One region of the Brevibacterium sp. Mu109 genome, then DNA from elsewhere that is predicted to be linked to it. Evidence: riboswitches for the same ligand, from Rfam matches in the RefSeq annotation. Region 1 holds a riboswitch; each other region holds the start of a gene.

Region 1 (6,712 bases):
ACCGCACCCGACGGCGAGGGGATCGGGTCACCGTGCGGATCTCTAACGGGGTGCGCCAAGAGCTCGTCGATACGCCCAACCATGAAGTCTGAGACCGCATGTTCGAGCACCTCAGCTTCGTCATGGACCTCGTCCCAGCGATACCCGAGAACCTCTACCAAGAACGTCTCGATGAGTCGGTGCCGACGCACCATGGCCACTGCGTATCCCTGACCTTTAGCCGTAAGAGCAATACTGCCGTACCGCGCGTACTCCACTAGCTCTTGTTCCCCGAGCTTGGGCATCGCGCCGGAAACGGTGGAGAGCTTCAGCCCCGTCTTCTGCGCGATCATCGAAGCAGTCACAGGAGCGTCCGACCACTCTTGCAGGCTCCAGATGACCTTCAGGTAGTTCTGAGCACTGGCAGACAAATCAGCTACCGACATACCGGCAATCCTACGCGGATCGAGCAGGTGGCTGCGCTGGAGGCACCTCAACTGTTGCACGGCGCTCTTACACTGATTGGGATGGCCTGCAACGCGAAGTCACGACTAAGGGTTTACATCACAGCGTCCGCTACCAGCGTGCGGATTACCTCCTCGTCGTCTCCGTGCTCTCTACGGGAGTCAGTCCATCACCAGTCCGCCGTCCACGATCAAGTTCTGGCCAGTGACGGAGCGCGACCAAGGGCTTGCAAAGAACAGCGCCGCGTCCGCGAATTCTGCGGGGGTGGTGACGCGACGCAACGGTGTGCCCTGAGCGATCGCGTCGAAGACTACGTCCGGGGTAGCCGCAGAAGCATCCGTGGTTCGGAGCAATCCACCAGACAGCATGTTGACGGTGATGCCATCGGGTCCGAGGTCGTGGGCGAGTGTGCGGGTGAGGGAGAGCAGCGCGGCCTTGGACGCGGTGTAGTCGTGGTATGGGACCACTGGATGCTGGAAGAGGTTGGTTCCGATGTTGATGATGCGTCCGAAGCCCGCCCGGGCGAATCCCGGCAGCGCGTGCTGCACGGTGTAGAGAGCCGCCTTGACGCTGCCGTCGAACTGCTGTGCGAACCGATCCCAGCCGATCTCATGGGCTTTCGGACGAGCATCACCGTCGAACGCGAATGAGGCCAGTGCGTTGTTCACCACGACGGTCACCGGCGCGTCCAGAGCGTTCTCCGCAGTGGTGAAGAGGACATCCACTTGCGCAGGGTCCGTGACGTCCGCCTGCACGGCTTTGGCCGCATCACTGCGTTCGGCATTGAGTTCGTCGACCAGGCGATGCGCGGCGTCTGTACTTTGGTGGTAATTGACGACGACCTGGGCACCTTCGCGGACGAATACACGGCTCAGCTCCTGACCCAGTCCCCGCGCCCCACCAGTCACCAACACCCGCTGTCCGGACAGGAGCCCGGATCCTGTGGAGGAAGAGGTCTGGGTTGCCGCTCTGTTCTGCATGAGGTGCCTTCCGTGCGAGGACGGAGGGATTGTTTCCTACGACACCTGTGGGTGCTGCAGAGTTGAAGACGATCCCTTCGCCAGTGCTAACTGGAACAGGTTCGACGGGTGTTCATCTCAGCCGCCATTCGGCGGCACCCCGTGCCTTGTCCTTTCACCGTAGCAGTCACCTGAGGCCAATCAGCGGACGGGACGTGAGCCTCGTCGTAGCAGCGTACTTACCGCCTCCCGCTACGTTCATAGGTTGGCCCTCTTCGGAAGATCAAGTCGCTGGCTCTGGTGGGGTCTTGTCCTGCCGTGAACGTGTCCGGTGCATGGTTCCCAGGGGCTCAGCTGGGTTGGGGTCACGGCCTCATCCCGGCCCCTTCAGAGGCAGCTCAGGCATCTTTCGCGTATTTGTCGCGGAATGATCGTTCTGCATGCCGATCCCCGAGAAGCACCAGGCTCTTCAAATCGCCGCTCTCAAGCTGCTCAGGATCGACCAGCAAAGTTCCCTGCGAATCGAGAGCTGCGACAATATGGCAACCTGTCGCGTTATGCACCTTTTCGTCCCGAAGAACGACCTGAGACAGCGATCGCGGTCTCGGTGCTGAGAACAGTTCGTTCCCCTCTGCGATAACAACGCGGTGAGCGCGTCCAAGATCGTTCCACATCGCGGTAGCGCCGATCGTTGCATAGGACAGCACGCTGTCTGCACCGGCACGATAGAGGGTGGCCACATTGCGCTCGGATGTGGCACGAGAAACGATCTGTAAGTCAGGGCGCAGCCGTCTGCAGTAGAGCGTGAGGTAGACGTTGAAGTCGTCGTCGTGCGATGTAACGACGACTGCAGAAGCGGTATCCAGCCCAGCCGTCTGCAGGGCATCGATATCGGCTGCGTCTCCTTCTGGGGTTAGCCTCGAGTTGTAGACACCCGAGATAGCGGGATCACGGGTTCCGCTGGAAGGATGTCTGGCATGTCGTCAAGCAGAAAGCAGCGCCGGTCGTACACCGAGGACTACAAGCGCGAAGCCGCGCATCTGGTCATCGATACAGGCCGCTCGATCGCGGCCGTGGCTCACGAGATCAACGTCGGTCCCCAGACGCTGGGCAACTGGGTGCGGCAGGAGAAGGAACGTCTCCACGGGGACGGGAAATCCACGGGTCCGTTGGAAGAAGACGAGCGGTCGGAGTTGACGCGGCTGCGGCGGGAAGTGTTCGAGCTGCGGGAGGACAACGCGTTCTTGGGAAAAGCGGCAGCCTTCTTCGCGTCGAAGCCTCGGAAGCAGAACGGTTCGAGTTGATCGACGCGCAGAAGGCGAACTACACGATCGCGCGGATGGCCAGGCTCCTGCACGTCTCTCGTGCCGGCTTCTACGCGTGGACACGCCGCCTCCTGGCTCCGGGTCCGCGGAAGACCGCGCGGACGGTCATGGACGCGCAGGTGAAGCTTGCGCACGAGGACTCCGAAGGGGTCTACGGCGCTCCGCGGGTGGCGGCGCAGCTGCGGCGTGAAGGCATTCCGGTGGATCGGAAGACGGTGGCCCGGTCGATGCGTAGGCAGGGGCTGGAAGGGATCAGTCCGCGTCGGTTCAGGCCGGTGACGACGATCCCGGGAGTGGCGGTCCATCATATTCCGGATCGGGTCGGCAGGGTGTGGGATCAGGGCCGGCTGGACGCGGTGTGGATTTCTGACATCACCTATCTGAGGACGGGTGAGGGGTGGCTGTACTTGTGCGCGGTCAGGGATGCGTGTTCGCGGCGGGTGCTGGGCTGGGCGATGGATGCCCACCAGCGGACGGACCTGGTGGAGCGGGCGCTGCGGATGGCTCATACGCTGCGTGAGACCAGCGCCGTGGAAGTCGTGTTCCATGCAGATCGAGGTGCCCAGTTCACGTCGTCACAGCTTCATGCTGCGGCCCTCGAATTGGGAGTGCAGCAGTCGGTGGGGCGGACCGGCGTCTGCTGGGATAACGCGATGTCCGAGTCGTTCTGGTCGACGTTGAAGACTGAGTTCTATGACCGGCGGTCGTGGTCGACGCGAGCGGAAGCCAGGCAGGCTGTAGCGCGGTGGATCGAGGTCGTCTATAACCGGCGCAGGTTGCATTCGAGGTTGGGGATGGTGCCGCCGGTGGAGTTCGAGCAGGGCATGGTCGCGGCGGTTGAGACTGTCGAGGGCGAGCAGGAAACGTCACTCACGCATGCAGCGTGATGTGGCTCACGTGTCTACAGCTTGCGGGTAACCCCAGTCTTGAATTGCGGCGTGGTGCGCTTGCGCGATCAGGGTCTGCGTTCCACCATCGGCCACCGCCCACAGCGTCGACACTGACTTCGGAACGGAGAAAGTCAGGTCGAACCCTGCAACTGGGGCACCGGTTGGTTTGCTTGCTTCCTCTGCTTCGATGAGCGCCGTCTGTGTGGAGAGTGCGGCCGGAGTGAGGTTCTCGGGTAAGCGTGTGAGGCGCCGCTGCACACGGTCGCTTGCGGTCGCGAATTTGCGGTAAGGGCGGCCCAGTTGCTCCTCCGTGGTTGGGTTCTGGCCGTAACCCATGAGGCGTCGTAGCTGCTCTTCAGACACCGCACCACCGGGAAGAATGTCATCAGAGAGTCCCGCGATGCCGGAGCCGATCCATGTGCCAGGCGGTGTGCCCGATTCGAGGTAATACCGTGTCAGGACGGATGCCGCGTCGCGGTCACCGTCACCGGCGACCACAGAGTTCAGCAGGTACCGGTAGCCGTCACCGGCGGTCATCACACGGATCGAAACTGTCACGTCAACCGCCCCGCACATCGCCCGATACGGCTGGAATCAGGGACGCTCGACCCCGCCACGCTTCGGCGACTCAGCAGCTGTCGGCCGTGACTCGGCGTCCGGGTCGAGCTGACGTTCCCGCTGCTCGAGGAACCGTCGATAGTTGAGAAGCTCCTCTGCAGCGAGCGGATCATGCTCTGGCCACACCAAAGACGACGACTCCGCACTGACTCCCATCAGCGTGTTCCGCAAACTCAGCACCTGGTCCGAAGCCGCCGTCAACAGACCGCCATCGAACATCACTCGCGCCGAGCCACGCGCTTGATCCCCGAATGTTGTGACCGCGGTCGCACCATGCTCCTGGAACGCAGTGCCGGCAGCATCGATCACTCGATCTATCGACAACAGCATGCCCACAAGAGGATCCACGACATCGGCAACCTGCTCCGGATGCTCACGTAACGCACCCCTCGCCCGGTCCAGCTTCTCGGCCTGTTCAGCGATCGCACGCGCAATTTCGGCAAGATCCGTAGCTGTAGACATCATCGACTCCTTCCATAAGAAACACCGGCTCACTTGGAAGGTGCGCTCACTCTTCAAAACTCAGACCTGCATCCACGCCGCAATTGACGGGGTCTCACCGAGGACTCACTCCTTGGCCAAAATTACGCGTTCAGAGGTGCGTATAGACCGCCGATTTCATCACCGCCGTTGTCTCGGGCAGTGATCCAGGCGTCATGCAACCACATTGCTGTGTTGCGGCGCGAGTGTCCGCTGTTCCACTCGATATCGCGTTCGTAAGTGACGATCTGGTTACCGGCACCAACAATGACCCAGGTATAGAGGCCTAAGCTATGACGGGTTTTGACCTTCATCCCAGAGACAAGTGTTGGCGCTTCGTCTTCGCCTCTTATGGTTTCGTCATGTCGGTCGATCCACTGCACAGTGAGTCCTTCAGTGAAGCCTGAATCGATGCTGCGCAGGAATTCGAATGCCGTGTGGTGGGCTTCTCCAGTTGTCGGGATCGCGTCAGGTTCGAAACCGCTGATTTGGCGGGTGTAGCCGTAGAGGATGCGGTCGTCTCCAAAGACGGTGGTTACGTGTTCGCCCCCGTACTTCGGGTCAGTGCCTGGATGGTGGCGGGTTACGGTGACCGGGGTTGTGCCTTGGTGTTCTTGCCGAGTCGTGACCTCGGTGAACGTTTCAGGGATTCTGAGGGTAGGGAGAAGATGTTCTGACATGGTGTTCCTTTCAGGGATTTATTGAGGCTGCTGTGGGGTTCGAGACCCGAAAATCGTGAATGTGAGGGCGAGTAAGAAAATGGGGATTGCGATGAGTGCCGTGACCTGCACGAGCCCAGTAGTTGATACTTGGGCCAATGTTGCAAGCACCGGGATTGGCAGAGCTGCAAGGCTGGCGCCGAGGAAGAGTGCGAAGGTGTAGAGCGCTGTGACACTGCCGTAATGTTCTGGGGACATGCCGGTGAGGGTTTGGATTGTTGCCGGGGCGAGCACCGACACGCAGGTGGCAAGGAGGAGCATGCCGAATCCTGCGCCCAGGACGCTGTGCCCGGTGAAAACAAGCAGGGTGCTTGCAAGCGCTGCGCCGGTAAATGCGGTAATCATGCGTGTACTTGGGCGGATTCGAGTAAGCCAGGGTGAAGCGGCTCCAGCCCAGATCAGAGCGGGCAGTGCACTGAGGCGCAGCATCAGGAGCTCGCTGTCCGGGTAGTGACCGGTGTGCCCGAGGGCTGCGTAGAGCGCGATGAATGGGCCAAGGATCGCCAGCGTTGCGATTAACAGTAAGACAATGCGCAACCTGCCCAAAAGGCCTGCAAGTATCCTCGTGGCGTTCTGACCAGTTTCTGCGCTGCCGGGAGTAGGCCGCAGACCACGCATGGCAAGCACCAGCCCTAAAGTCAGGGTGATCGCGCTGAGGATGAAGAACCAGCGCCATGAGCCCGCTAACACGACGAGCTGCGCGAGGACCTGCGCAAGCACCGCGGCAGCAAGAAAAGAACTGGTCAGTACGGTCACGGCGATTAAGCGGACAGCGGTCGGCAGGCGTGCACCGAAGTATGCGAAAACCGATGGGGCGAAGCTTGCCGCGGCGGCACCTTGCACGATCCTGCCACCGAGAAGCCAAGACATGCTCGGGGCACAAGCCACGAAGACAGTGGCTGCAAGCAGTACGGTCGGGGCTGCCGCACGTTTAGGTGACAGTTGGGGTCTCAGGCCGCGAGGCTCACGGTCGGGTTCATGATGGTCTCGTATTCGATGGGGGTCAATCGGCCCAGACGGGCTTGCCGACGGCGACGGTGGTAAGTGCGTTCGATCCAGGTGATTATCGCGATCCGCAGCTCCTCTCGGGTTCGCCAGCGCTTGCGGTCCAGGACGTTCTTCTGAAGTAGCGAGAAGAACGATTCCATCGCGGCGTTGTCGCCGGCAGCGCCGACCTGGCCCATCGATCCGATGAGGTGATGACGGTTCAAGGCGTGCACGAATTTCCGTGACCGGAACTGAGATCCGCGGTCCGAATGCACGATGCAACCGGCGGT
Region 2 (6,712 bases), on a different contig from region 1:
CCGTACCAACCGACGCTACGCGCCAACCGGGGTGGCGTCGGGCAGCTCTTCGGCCGCGGCTGACTTGTAGCCGGCGAAGCCATCCATCGCGACGTCCTCAATACCGTGACGGAATGTCTGCGATTGGGCGGCCAGCCAGGTCTTGAAGACCTTCTTCGATCGGCCCTCAACGATGTCCAGCAGGCGGGAGGGACCGGTCTTGTCGCGGATCGGGGTGAGATCGATGATGACAGTGACGAACTTGCTGCCGAACGGGGTATGCCGCCACACATGCTCATCGACCCCGAGGACCCGGACACCGTCGAACCTGCTGGGGTCATCGACCAGCAGCTGTTGGCCGGTGGCGAGGATCGCGGTGTTGACGGTGTGCCACGCTGCGCCCAGGCCCGCAGCGATGCGGCTGATGGACATCCTGTCGATGACGAGGCATTTCAGCGCCCACAGCACCGCCGACCTTGACAGCTTCGCCCGCGGTGCGGCGATCCGGGTGAGGTCTTCCCGCCAGACGCGTGCGCAGGTCGGGCACCGGTAGCGGCGGACGCGCACGTGCAGGAGCGTGGGTCGCCAGCCGAGCGGGACATGGACAAGCCTGCGCACCGCGGTTCCGCGGGGGACGCCTTCCGTGCCGCATTCTCGGCACCAGGAGTCGGGATCGTCGGTGGTGGCGCGGCACTCCAAGACTGCTTGATCGACATCGATAGCTTGTCCTGTGATAGTCACGGCGTGGGTGTCGAGGAGGCAGAACGCGTCAAGATCGGGGGTCGTGAAGCTAGGCTTGCCCATGTCGAGGTCTTCCGGATGGAGAGTGTGAGAACTTCCATCTTCAGGGAGGCCTCGACGTCTACCCCGGCAGCGACACGGACGGATCCCCGGCACCAGGCTGTACACCCTCAATTACGAAGAGCCGCTTTCTGCTTCATCACTCCGGTGAGTGAATCGCATTGTGGGTTTTGTCCGGACAACCGACGACGGATTCGCTCAGTTGAGCGCGAGGAGGAGGCCTCGAACCATTCCACGTCGTGAGTGTCGCGTCCCGCTGAATGGAGGCACTGTCGCCGGAGCGAACTGCGACTGTGCGTGGCTGGAGTCGTGACTACCGAAGGGCTGCGCGGAGGCGGCGGGCGGCGGCTTCCGGGTCGTCGGCCTGGGTGATCGCCCGGACGACGACGATCCGCTGTGCGCCGGCGTCCAGGACTTGGCGCAGACGCTGCTCGTCGATCCCGCCGATCGCGAACCACGGCTTCGCGGGGTCCTCGTTGGTGACGCGGTCTGCATCGTTATTCTCCGCATGTGCGACGTCTTCGACGAAGCTCAGTCCGGTGGCCTTGCGGCCCGGCTTCGTGGGGGTCTCCCAGATCGGCCCGGTGCAGAAGTAGTCGACGTCCGGGTCGAGCCGTGCCGCCTGGGCCTGCTCGACCGTGTGCGTCGACCGGCCGATGGCGACCTCGTTGCCCAGCAGCTTGCGGGCCTGGGCGGGGGTGAGGTCCTGCTGGCCCACATGGAAGACATCGGCGCCGATGAGGGAGGCGACGTCCGCGCGGTCGTTGACCGCGAAGAGCTTCCCGTGCGCGCGAGCCGCACGAGCGAGGATCTCCAGTGCTGCGAGTTCATCGGCGGTGCCGATCGACTTGTCGCGCAGCTGGATGATGTCGACGCCGCCGGCGTACGCGGCGTGGAGGAAGCTCTCCAGATCTCCGGGGCCGGTGCGAGCATCCGTGCACAGGTAGAGGCGAGCGGTGGCGATGCGCGCGGCCCTAGCCTGCGCGTCCTCCCCAGCGGGGGCGTCTGTATGATGGCTCACGATCCACGAGTGTAGTCACGACGATGCACGCACTCGTGGGGATCGCGAACTCTGCGGGAGCCCTACGGGGCTGAGAGGGCCCCAGCGCCGACCGTCGAACCTGATGCGGGTCATGCCGCCGAAGGGAAGGATGAGAGCAGTGGAACCGTCGCACCCGGATGCGCCACGCAGCGATGTCGTCATCGTCGGCGCGGGGGTGATCGGCCTCGCCACAGCTTGGCGTCTGCGTGAGCGCGGACTGTCCGTCTCGATCGTCGACCCGGACCCGGGAGGAGCGGCCTCCCGTGCCGCGGCGGGGATGATCGCCCCGGCCAGTGAGGTCCAGTACCAGCAGCACGCCCTGTACCCGCTCATGCGCAAGGCCGCGTCCAACTACCCGGACTTCGTCGCCGGAGTCCAGGCGGCCTCGGGCCACGACGTGGGCTACCGCCGGACGGAGACCCTCGTGTGCGCCGGCACCCCAGCGGACCGGCAGGGCTTGGCCGAGCTCCGCGAGCACCAGAACGCGCACGGGATGGAGGTCGACGCGCTCACGGTCCGTGAGGCGCGCGCGCTGGAGCCGGCACTGTCTCCCCGGTTGGCGGGGGCTTTCCGTGCGGTGGGCGACCACCAGGTCGACCCGCGCAGGCTGGTGGCGGGTCTGATTGCGGCATTGTCCTCGCGGGAGCATCGCGCGCACGCCACGCTCGTCACGCAGGCGGCTGTCCGGCTGTGTGACGACGGCGGGGGAGTCGAGCTGGCGGACGGCTCCCGGATCGCCGCGAGGCACACGATCCTCGCGACCGGCCTGGGCAGCGACCTGTTCGCCGGCCTGCCCGCCTCCCCGGCGGCCGTGCTGCGACCGGTGCATGGCGACATCCTCCGCGCGCGGCTGCCGGACGGCGCCGCGCCGCTCCTCGAGCGCACGATCCGCGGCGTCGTGAACGGTGTGCCGGTCTATCTGGTGCCGCGGGCCGACGGCGAGATCGTCATCGGGGCGACCTCGCGCGAGGACGACCTGGCGGGCGCGAGTGCGGGCGGTGTGTACCGACTGCTCCGTGATGCCCAGACGCTCGTCCCTGCGGTCTGCGACCTGGAACTGGTCGAGGTCATGGCCCGTGCTCGGCCGGGCACCCCGGATGACGTGCCGCTGCTGGGACGACTGCGCGACGGCGATGGTGCCGAGGCACCCGGCCTCATCCTCGCGACCGGCGGCTTCCGGCACGGAGTGCTCCTCGCACCTCTGCTCGCGGATGCGGCCGCGGCGCTCGTCACCGGTGATTCTCGGGGGCCCGACCTCACAGGCGTCCTGCGAACCACCGACCCGTACCGCTTCCACCCGACAGATTGACCCTGGACACCGCTCAGGAAGGACCTTTCATGCCCACCCTCGCCGTCAACGGGGCCGCGCATCCGATCGAGGATGACGCCTCACTCCTGGACCTCGTCGCCCAGACGATCGATCGACCGCTCACTGCGGACGGCACACCGGCGGACGGCGGGCGCCTGGGTGTCGCCGTCGCCCTCGACTCCACCGTCGTCCCGCGCAGCCGCTGGCAGCACACGCGCCTGGTCGACGGCCAGACCGTCGAGATCATCACCGCGATGCAGGGAGGCTGAGAGCCGTGACGATGGCGACTCAGACGACGGCGGACATCCCCACGGACACCGGGGACTCGCTCACCATCGACGGTGTCGAACTCACCTCACGCCTCATCACCGGCACCGGCGGGATCACCTCTCTGAGCGTCCTCGAGGAGGCGCTGCTGGCCTCCGGCACAGAGCTCACCACCGTCGCGATGCGGCGCTACTCGAAGCAGGCCGGCGACTCGCTCTTCGCCCTGCTGGAGCGCAATGGCATCCGCATCCTGCCGAACACCGCCGGTTGCTACACCGCACGCGACGCGCTGCTCACCGCAGAGCTGGGTCGCGAAGCCCTGGAGACGGACTGGGTGAAGCTCGAGGTGATCGCCGACGAGGAGACGCTCCTGCCCGATGCCGTCGAACTCATCGATGCGACGGAACGCCTGGTGGCGGAGGGCTTCACAGTGTTCGCCTACACCTCCGACGACCCCGTGGTCGCGCAGCGGCTCGAGGACGTGGGAGCCACCGCGGTCATGCCGCTGGGCGCGCCGATCGGCACCGGCCTGGGCATCCTCAACCCGCACAACATCGAGCTCATCGCCTCCCGCGCGCAGGTGCCGATCATCCTCGACGCGGGGATCGGGACGGCCTCGGATGCGGCGCTCGCGATGGAACTGGGTTGCGATGCAGTCCTCCTCGCCAGCGCGGTGACCCGCGCGCAGAATCCGGTCCTCATGGGCCGGGCGATGAAGGCCGCGGTCCAGGCGGGACGGCTGGCCGCGCAGGCGGGGCGGATACCCGCTCGCAGGCATGCGCTGGCGTCATCGCCCGCGGACGGGCTCATCGATCCGATCGGCGCTGTGGGGTCGACGGGCGACGCGAACGCGGCCGTCGGCGGGATCCCGCGCGGTGACTGGCCGGAGGTGGGGCAGCCGTGAACGCCACCGTGCAGTCGAGTGCGCTGCCTCCGCTCGTCGAGCCGGGGCCGGAACTCACGGTCGAGGAGATCGAGCGCTACTCCCGCCACCTCACCCTCGAACAGGTGGGGGAGACCGGCCAGCGTAGGCTGAAGAACGCCCGCGTCCTTGTCATCGGAGCTGGCGGACTGGGAGCGCCCGTCCTTCATTACCTCGCTGCCGCCGGGGTGGGGACGATCGGGATCGTCGACGACGACCGCGTGAGCGTCTCCAACCTGCAGCGGCAGGTCCTCCACGGGGTCGAGGACGTGGGCGACCTGAAGACGGAATCGGCTGCTCGGGCGCTCGCCCGCCTCAACCCGCTCGTCGCGGTCCAGCAGCACCCGGTGCGGCTGAACGCCCAGAACGCCCGGGACATCGTCGCGGGCTACGACCTCGTCCTGGACGGGGCGGACAACTTCGGAACCCGGTACCTCGTCTCTGACGCGTGCGCGCTCGAAGAGGTTCCGTGCGTCTGGGGATCGATCCTGCGGTTCGAGGGGCGCGTGAGCGTGTTCTGGTCCGGCCGCGGTCCCACGTACCGCGACCTCCACCCGGAGCCGCCACCCGCAGGTGAGGTCCCCAGTTGCGCGGAGGGTGGCGTACTGGGCATGCTGCCGGGGACCATCGGCTCCGTCATGGCGGCCGAGGCCGTCAAGCTTCTCACCGGGATTGGGGAGCCGCTAGTGGGGCGGCTGCTCCTCCACGACGCGCTCGCCATGACGTGGCGCGAGCTGCGCGTCGTCGCAGACCCCGCGACCCCGTCGGTGACGCGAGTGTCCGACGGGACATTGGACGCGGACGGCCCTGGTGCGTGCGAGCGAGCGCCGGGAGCACCGGGTGAGCCGGGAGCGGAAGCGGAGACGACCTCGGCGGCGAGGGACGATGCGGTCACCGCAGGTGAGCTCGCAGCGATGCTGGACCGGCGCGCTGCGGGGCGTGCGGAGTTCGCCCTCATCGACGTGCGCGAGGACTGGGAGCGCCGCCTGGTCAGCATCCCCGGTGCTGTCCCCGTCGCACTCGACGCACTGCTGGACCACGGGATCGAGGCACTGCCGGCAGAGGCCCGTGGAGTGCCAGTGGTCCTGCACTGCAAGTCCGGGGGTCGATCGGCACGAGCGCTGGCGCGTCTCCAGCCGAACTTCGCGTACCGGGAGGAGACGGTGCGCCACCTGGACGGGGGAGTCCTCGCCTGGGTGCGCGACGTCGCACCGCACCTGCCGGAGTACTGAAGGCGGCATCGACCAGGCAGGTCGCAGAGTCCGTCGTCGTGCACGCCCCGTCACCGCATGACGAGTCCTCCGTCGACGAACAGGCACGCCCCGGTCACGAAGCCCAACCAGTCTGAGGTGAACGCCAGCACGGCGCCGGCCACGTCCTCGGGCTCGGCCAGTCGACGCAGGGGAGTGGCGGCCTCGAGCCCGTCCCGCAGCTGATCGTCCGTGCCCACCGCGGCACCGGTCGACGGCACCAGCCCCGGCGCCACGCAGTTGACCGTCACCCCCAGCGGCCCCAGCTCTGCGGCCATTGCCCGCGACCACCCCAGCAGCGCGGATTTCGCGGTCACGTACTCCGGGTAGGGGACGCCCGGACGCTCGATGAGGTCGGAGAGCACGGACACGATGCGCCCGCGCCCGTGCCCCGTGAGGTCAGGCAGCGCGGCCTGCGTGACCGCGTGCGCGGCACCCACCGCCGCGTTCACCTGCGCGGTGTAGTCCTCGACACTCAGATTCCACGCGGCACGCCGTCCCCGGGGATCGAACTGGAATCCGGCCAGCGCATTGTGGACCACGATGTCGATTGGCCCCAGCTGCTCTCGGGTCTCTTCGACCAGTCGCCTCGCCGCGGCCGGATCCGTCACGTCCGCAGCGATCACGATCCCGCGACCGCCTGCCGCCTCGACATCCGCGACGACCCTTTGGGCGGACTCCGTGTCGCGCAGGCAGTTGATCGCGACATCCGCTCCGTGCTGCGCGAGACCGCGAGCGATGGCCGCCCCGATCCCGCGGCCCGAGCCGGTCACGAGCGCCGTCCGCCCCTCCAGCATCCGACTGGTTCCCAGCATTCTGTCTCCTATACGTCCCATGCGCGCAGCGGCCCCGCCAGACTCGCGGTGGCCGTCAGCCGTGTTGTCGTCAGCGCTGCCGTCATCCGCCGGACCGGTCGTCCGGGTCGTAGAGGTCGAGCTCCACATCTACGGATGGCTCGAGGTCCGTCCACGTCACGAGGTCGCCCAGCCCCGGTCGCCCGTCGTGGTGCCAGCCAGCTGCTGGCGCTCCCATCCGGCCCAGCGCGGCGATTCGATCCACGCCGGATGCCGCCAGCACCTCTGCGAACGCCTCCGTCCTGGCCGGTGCGCAGGCCAGGCCTGCCGACTGCACGATGCGCGTCA
Region 3 (6,712 bases), on a different contig from region 1:
GCAGCTCGAGGAGGAGTCGCTGATCGCGGACGAGGGGTCGGTGGATCTCTACGGCGGTGGGTTCGAGGAGCTGCGGGAGCTCCAGGACGAGGCCGAGGTGCCCACCTACATCGTCTTCGACTCGGCACTGGACTTCCAGCAGGACACGACTGTGGCGCAGCTGCTCGCGGACGTGCTGCCGGGTGAGGAGTTCGTCGTCATGGTGGTGGGCGAGGGCGGATACATGCCGGCGGTCGAGGTGGTCGCGCCTGACGAGGACCGCACCCGCCTGCTGGAGTCGCAGTTCTATTCGACGTCGATGTCAGGGGCGCGGTCCGATTCGGTGCTGGTGCAGCTGCGGACCGGACTGGAGCGGCTGCAGGACCCGGAGCCCGTGACGAATGTGTCCTCCGGCGACAACAGCACGTGGCGCTGGATCCAGTACCAGATCACCGTGTACCCGATGCGGTCCTTCGTGATCGCAGTCGGGCTGATCGCCGTCGTGGCGGCCGCGCTGTGGTTCTTCATCCCGCGTGGGGCGAAGAGGAAGCGCTACCGGATCCCCAAGGCGGTCGCGCGCGCAGCCGCCGCGGCGGATCGCGGAGCCATGCGCAGGGCGCTGGGCGACGATGCGCTCGATGTCGTCGAGCGGCTGGAGAAGCTCCAGACCGACGGCATCGACAGGGAGACCGCCGATCTCGTGGAGCACGGCCTCGACGCCTACGGACAGGCGCGCAGGATCGCAGACGACGCAGATTCGCAGGAGGACGACCTCGCCGGCGCGATGGTGCTCATGGGGATCGCGGAGTCCGCGGTGTCGCGTGCGGAGGCCTCCATCGGCTCCGGCCGGAAGGGCGACCGGGGGCGGTTCCGCCTGGGTGCGCGGAAGACCGGTGGCGGGGCCCCGTCGCAGGAGCTGTGCAGCATCGACCCCCGGCACGGTCAGGCGAAGAAGACGATCGATGCGGACGTCGCAGGGCGGGAGGGCACGATCACCCTTCCCGCGTGTGCGAAATGCGTCCACGATGCGGGGAACGACAACCCGCTGCAGTGGCTCTCCGTCGCCGGGAAGCCCTATGTCCTGAGGGACACCGTGTGGGCCAGCACCCTGTACGGCGGGACGCAGGAGGACCTGGTCGACGCGGTCGTGGAAGCGCGGGTGAAAGGGTGAATGCGGGGTCTGTCACACTGGCGGATTCCGGCTTTGCAAACGGTCTGGCGCCTGTGTAGAGTTACCACTCGTTGCCCCAATAGCTCAGTCGGCAGAGCGTTTCCATGGTAAGGAAAAGGTCAAGGGTTCGATTCCCTTTTGGGGCTCTCGTGGGCTCCGCGCAGTCTGCGTGTGGCGGGGTAGCTCAGGTGGTTAGAGCGCACGACTCATAATCGTGAGGTCGGGGGATCGAGCCCCCCTCCCGCTACAGCAGAAGAACCCCTCACCGGACAGGATCCGGTGAGGGGTTCTTCTCGTCTGCGGGGCACTGTGGGCACGCCCGCTTCGAATGAGTGCAATCCGGCCTCGTTCGGCGCAGTTGTGGACCAGTTCGCACTCAATGGATGTGAGGGGGCCGAGAGCGCAGCGGCTGACAGCGCGACGCGTGACAATCCGAGCGAGGCGCGGAGAAGGGAGACCATGGCGGACTACGAGGAGCGCGAAGACGAAGCCGCGGAGATCGCAGCACGGCTGTCGCGCGAGCTCACGGAGCGCGGTCTCACCGTCGCGGTCGCGGAATCGCTGACCGGCGGGAAGATCGCGAACCAGCTTGCGGCCGCACCGAACTCCTCGGAGTGGTTCGCGGGAGCGATCGTCTGCTATTGGTCAGAGGTCAAGCATCTGGTGCTCGACGTCGCTCCCGGCCCGGTCGTCTCCGAAGACGCCGTGACGGTGATGGCCCGCAACTTCGCCGCGTTGCTCGGCACGTCCGCGAGCATCGCCGCCTCCGGTGCCGGCGGACCCGACTCGCTGGAGGGACAGGCGCCCGGCACCACGTGGATCGCCGTGTCCGTGCGCGGTGAGGTCCACACGGAGCTCCACCGCTTCTCAGGCGACCCGATCGACGTGCTCGCCCAGACCGAGAAGGCCGCGCTTCTCCTGCTGGAGCGCGAGGCCGCGAAGCTCGACTGAGTACGACCCGGCCCCGTTCGGGCTGCCGTTGGTCCAGTTCGCACTCACTGGATGTGGGGCGCCGTGCGTCGCAGTGCGGGTGTGCGATGACATCTGGGCTACGATGAGCCGCACACGGGAGCTTGGCGGATCCAGGCTGAGAGGAGGGCGTCGAGCCCTCGACCGTCGAACCTGAACCGGATAATGCCGGCGCAAGGGAGACTCTTCACCCGTGCCGTTTGTCGTACGAAAGGCACTGCGCGATGACGCATTCACAGACGCACACCCATTCGACCGAGCCCGCCCCTGCCCGCGCGGCGGCCCACGCACCCACCCGCTTCCGGTGGAGGACCCTCGACATCGTGATCGCGGCCGTCCTGGGCGTGGTCATCGGACTGCTCTTCACCTTCTGGAACTTCGCGGGCTACGCCGGTTTCATGGCGCTCGACGCACTCACACCGGGCTTCGGCGGCCTCGTCGCCGGCGTCTGGCTGCTGGGCGGCGTCCTGGGCGGCCTGATCATCCGCAAGCCGGGAGCGGCACTCTTCGTCGAGCTGCTCGCCGCCGTCGTCTCGATGCTCCTGGGCAGCCAGTGGGCCGTGGAGACCGTGTACTCCGGCATCGCACAGGGCCTGGGCGCTGAGCTGATCCTCCTCCTGGGCCGCTACCGCCGGTTCGGCGTGGGCACAGCCGTCCTCGCCGGGATCGGCGCAGCACTCTTCGCGTGGACGCTGGAGCTGTTCCTCTCCGGCAACATCGAGATGAGCACCCAGTTCCTCGTCATCTACCTGGTGAGCCTCGTCGTGTCCGGCGCGGTGCTCGCGGGCCTGACCGGGTGGGCGCTCACGCGGGCGCTCGCCCGCACCGGCGCCCTGGATCGATTCGCCGCCGGACGAGAGGTGAGGGGGCTCGCGTGAGCGCGCCCGGCACCTCCCGTCCCGCACGCATCGTCGCCTCCGGGTGGGGCTGGCGGCACGCATCCCGTCGTCACCCCGCCGTCGCCGGACTGGACCTGGTCATCGAACCGGGCGAGCGCGTTCTGCTGCTGGGCCCGTCCGGGGCCGGCAAGTCCACGCTGCTGGCGGGGCTCGCAGGGATCCTGGGCGACACCGAGGACGGGGTGGAGACCGGCGCGCTCACCCTCGACGGAGTCCCCGCCGCCCACCAGCGGGGGCGCGCGGGACTGGTCCTCCAGGACCCGGAGGCGAACACGATCCTCCCCGTGCTGGGCGATGACGTCGCCTTCGGCTGCGAGAACCTCGCCGTGCCGCGGGACGAGATCTGGCGACGCGTCACCCGGTCACTGGACGCCGTGGGCCTCCGCCATCCCCTCGACCGGCCGACCGCGCACCTGTCCGGGGGAGAGCGCCAGCGACTCGCGATCGCCGGCGTGCTCGCGATGAGCCCGGGCCTCCTCCTGCTGGACGAGCCGACCGCGAACCTCGACCACGACGGTGCGGCCGAGGTCCGCCGGGCGGTCGCGCAGACCTCCACGACGCTCGTCGTCGTCGACCACCGCGTCGATGAATGGCTGGGCCTCGTCGACCGCGTCGTCGTCCTCGAACCGGCCGGCGGGCTCATCGCGGACGGTCCGCCGGACGCGGTCTTCGCCCGCGCAGGCTCCGCGCTCGAGGCCGCAGGCGTGTGGGTGCCCGGCTCCCGTCCGCACGTGCCGCGGACGCCACCGCTGCCGAGGCCCTCGTCACCCGACCAGCCGCCCCCGCGGTCTCCGGTCGGGCCGGGTCCGCTGTCGCCCGCCTCGCCGAGCCCGGCGGATCCCCCGCTCCTCACGGCGGCTGGTGTCGCCGTGGGCCACGGAGGCAGCGCTGTGCGGGAGGACCTCGACCTCGAGGTGCGGGCAGGGGAGTCGCTCGTCGTCACCGGCCCGAACGGGGTCGGGAAGACGACCTTCGCCTTCGCGCTCGCCGGTCTCACCGCACCGCTGGCAGGAGAGGTCAGAGCGTCTGCGCAGCTCGCCCGCGGGACCCGCTCTCCGCACCCCCACCGGTGGAGGGCCAGGCAGCTCCTCACGCGGATCGGCACCGTCTTCCAGCGACCCGAGCACCAGTTCGTCACCCGCAGCGTGCGCGAGGAACTCGCCGTCGGACCCCGACTGGTCCGCGCCCGGGAGCAGAGCGCGCTCGTCGATGAGCTCCTCGAGCGCCTGCGCCTCACGCACCTGGCACAGGCCCACCCCTACACGCTCTCCGGCGGCGAGCAGCGTCGCCTGTCGGTCGCGACCGTGCTCGCCACCGCGCCGCGCGTCCTCGTCCTCGACGAGCCGACCTTCGGGCAGGACCGCACGACCTGGACGGAGCTGGCGGGGCTCGTCGCGGCCCATGTCGACGCGGGCGGTGCAGCGGTGTCCGTCACCCACGACGAGGACTACGTCCGCGTCCTGGGCGACCGGCGATTCCATCTGGAGGCGGCCCCGCTGGAGTCGCAGTCTGCCGCACAGGAGGTGCGAGCATGACGGGAGTGAACCCGCTGGCACTCTGCGTCGCCGCCGTGCTGTACTCGCTGCCCCTGCTCACCAGCGTCGACATCGTGAGCGCAGGCGCCGCGCTGGGAATCTGGCTGGTGCTCTTCACCGCACTGGGCATCACCCCGGCGACGATCGTGAAGCGCACGTGGCCCCTGCTTCTGGCCGCACCGCTCAGCGGGCTGAGCATGCTCCTCTACGCGGAACCGGGCGGGACGGTGCACCTCACGTGGTGGCTGGTGACGGTGAGCGACAACTCGATCGAGCTCGCGCTCGCCATCACCGTGCGCGTGCTGGCGATCGGGGTGCCCACTCTCGTCGCGCTCGTCGGCATCGACCCCACCCGCCTCGCAGATGCGCTCGCCCAGATCGCCCGCCTGCCGGCCCGGTTCGTCCTGGGCGCGCTCGCCGCCGTCCGCCTGGCCGGGGTGCTGGCCGCCGACCACCGGTCGCTGGCACAGGCACGCCGCGCCCGAGGCCTGTCGGACACCCGCTCGCCGGCAGGCGGTCTCGCCCTGGCCTTCGCACTGCTCGTCACGGCGATGCGGCGCGGGACTATGCTCGCGACCGCGATGGAGGCACGCGCCTTCGGCAGCGGCGAGCGCACGTGGGCCAGGGAATCCCGGCTCACCCGGCGTGACGCGGTCGTCGTCGCGGCCGCGCTGGGCGTCGCGCTGGCCGCGGTGGGCCTCGCCCTGGCGACCGGGACGTTCAGACTCGTCGGCTCCGGCGGGGGCGCATGACGCGGGCGGGTCCAGGGGCGGAGCCGCGACCGGAACCGGATGCGCGACCGGAGCATCCGACGGATGCGGACGGGCCGTCGTCCCGGGAGGCTCCGGTGGGCCGACTGATCCTGGTGGACGGCACCTCGGGCGCGGGGAAGACGACGCTGGCGGAGTCTCTCGCGCAGACGGACGGTGCGCGACTCGTCCACATGGACGACCTCTACGCGGGCTGGGACGGACTCGCCCACGCGACGGCGACCCTCGAGCGGATCCTCACGGAACGTGCGCGGGGCGTCAGCCCGCGGTGGCGGCGCTGGGACTGGCACACCTCCGACTGGGGTGCGGAGGACTCGACGGCGTGGACCTCGGCGCTCGTCGTGGAGGGCTGCGGCAGCGTCACCGCGGTGACGGCGCGCCTGGCCGACCGCGTGCTCTGGCTGGACGGCCCCGAACCCGTGCGCCGCGCCCGGATCCTCGCGCGCGACGGCGACGACTCATGGTGGGAGGACTGGCGACGGCAGGAGGCTGCGCACCGCATCCGCCACCGCCCCGACCTGCTGGCGACCGAACACCGGAAGCCCTCGCTAGACTGGCCTCCGACCTGACCATCCAGGCGCGTCGATCCAGGCCGCAGCGCCGGAAGCGAGGAGGCACACGTGTCAGTCAACACAGACCTGCAGGGAGCCCAGTACTCCCTCGAGGCTCCGTTCGAAGTGGGACGCGAGGCGATCGCCGAGTTCGCCCGCTCCGTGGGCGCGACGAATCCCGCGCACGTCGATCCGGCCGCGGCGAAGGAGCTGGGATACGCGGACGTCATCGCCCCCACCACGTTCGCGGTCATCCCCTCGCAGCGCTGCGAGGCCCTCTTCATCTCCAGCCCGGACGCGGGCATCGACTACTCCCGCGTGGTCCACGGCCAGGAGCAGTTCACCTACACGCGTCCGATCGTCGCCGGTGACCGCCTCGCAGCGACCACGCACGTCGACGGTCTGCGCGAATCCGGCGGCAACGCGATGATCACCACGCGCACCGAGCTCACGGATGCGGACACCGGCGACGCCGTCGTCACCGTCACGTCGACCATCGTCGTCCGCGGCGAGAAGTGAGGAGACCAGACATGACGAACACCACCAGGCCCGCCCTCGCCTCGCTCGAGGCCGGCCAGACCGTCATCGACACGACGATCCCCGTGTCCCGCGCGGACCTCATCGCGTACGCGGCGGCGTCCGGCGATCACAACCACATCCACTGGAACGAGCGGTACGCCCGGGAGGTGGGCCTGCCGAACGTCATCGCGCACGGCATGCTCACCATGGGCTCCGTCGTCGCGCGGGTCACGGACTGGGCCGGCGACCCCGGGGCGGTCGTCGACGCCCGCACGCGCTTCACCTCGATGGTCGCAGTCCCCGACGCGGAGTCCGGTGT

What was found. A riboswitch is a leader RNA that binds a small molecule or an ion and turns the genes downstream of it on or off. The one in region 1 is predicted to bind thiamine pyrophosphate.
Region 2: linked by a shared signal. The riboswitch ahead of thiO (glycine oxidase ThiO) and the one ahead of BSP109_RS15530 (3-oxoacyl-ACP reductase) in region 1 are both predicted to bind thiamine pyrophosphate.
Region 3: linked by a shared signal. The riboswitch ahead of BSP109_RS06755 (ECF transporter S component) and the one ahead of BSP109_RS15530 (3-oxoacyl-ACP reductase) in region 1 are both predicted to bind thiamine pyrophosphate.

Annotation. Positions count from the first base shown of each region.
Region 1 covers NZ_FXZF01000045.1:2,528-9,239, reverse strand. Annotated here, with positions in the region: gene BSP109_RS15535 (metal-dependent transcriptional regulator) at 1-425, opposite strand, end outside; gene BSP109_RS15530 (3-oxoacyl-ACP reductase) at 606-1,424, opposite strand; TPP riboswitch at 1,479-1,576, opposite strand; gene BSP109_RS15525 (NAD-binding protein) at 1,802-2,344, opposite strand; one part of gene BSP109_RS15520 (IS3 family transposase) at 2,381-2,648, shown strand; one part of gene BSP109_RS15520 (IS3 family transposase) at 2,648-3,615, shown strand; gene BSP109_RS15515 (relaxase domain-containing protein) at 3,622-4,176, opposite strand; gene BSP109_RS15510 (hypothetical protein) at 4,213-4,698, opposite strand; gene BSP109_RS17080 (hypothetical protein) at 4,821-5,396, opposite strand; gene BSP109_RS15500 (MFS transporter) at 5,415-6,377, opposite strand; one part of gene BSP109_RS15495 (IS3 family transposase) at 6,386-6,712, opposite strand, start outside.
Region 2 covers NZ_FXZF01000023.1:43,004-49,715, reverse strand. Annotated here, with positions in the region: partial or broken gene BSP109_RS13280 (ISL3 family transposase) at 25-783, opposite strand; gene thiE (thiamine phosphate synthase) at 1,094-1,801, opposite strand; TPP riboswitch at 1,845-1,945, shown strand; gene thiO (glycine oxidase ThiO) at 1,932-3,131, shown strand; gene thiS (sulfur carrier protein ThiS) at 3,161-3,400, shown strand; gene BSP109_RS13260 (thiazole synthase) at 3,412-4,302, shown strand; gene moeB (molybdopterin-synthase adenylyltransferase MoeB) at 4,299-5,552, shown strand; gene BSP109_RS13250 (SDR family oxidoreductase) at 5,603-6,385, opposite strand; gene BSP109_RS13245 (acyl-CoA reductase) at 6,468-6,712, opposite strand, start outside.
Region 3 covers NZ_FXZF01000008.1:102,998-109,709, reverse strand. Annotated here, with positions in the region: gene BSP109_RS06775 (hypothetical protein) at 1-1,150, shown strand, start outside; tRNA gene BSP109_RS06770 (tRNA-Thr) at 1,224-1,296, shown strand; tRNA gene BSP109_RS06765 (tRNA-Met) at 1,324-1,397, shown strand; gene BSP109_RS06760 (CinA family protein) at 1,610-2,101, shown strand; TPP riboswitch at 2,206-2,317, shown strand; gene BSP109_RS06755 (ECF transporter S component) at 2,344-2,997, shown strand; gene BSP109_RS06750 (ABC transporter ATP-binding protein) at 2,994-4,553, shown strand; gene BSP109_RS06745 (energy-coupling factor transporter transmembrane protein EcfT) at 4,550-5,305, shown strand; gene BSP109_RS06740 (hypothetical protein) at 5,401-5,892, shown strand; gene BSP109_RS06735 (MaoC family dehydratase N-terminal domain-containing protein) at 5,944-6,393, shown strand; gene BSP109_RS06730 (MaoC/PaaZ C-terminal domain-containing protein) at 6,405-6,712, shown strand, end outside.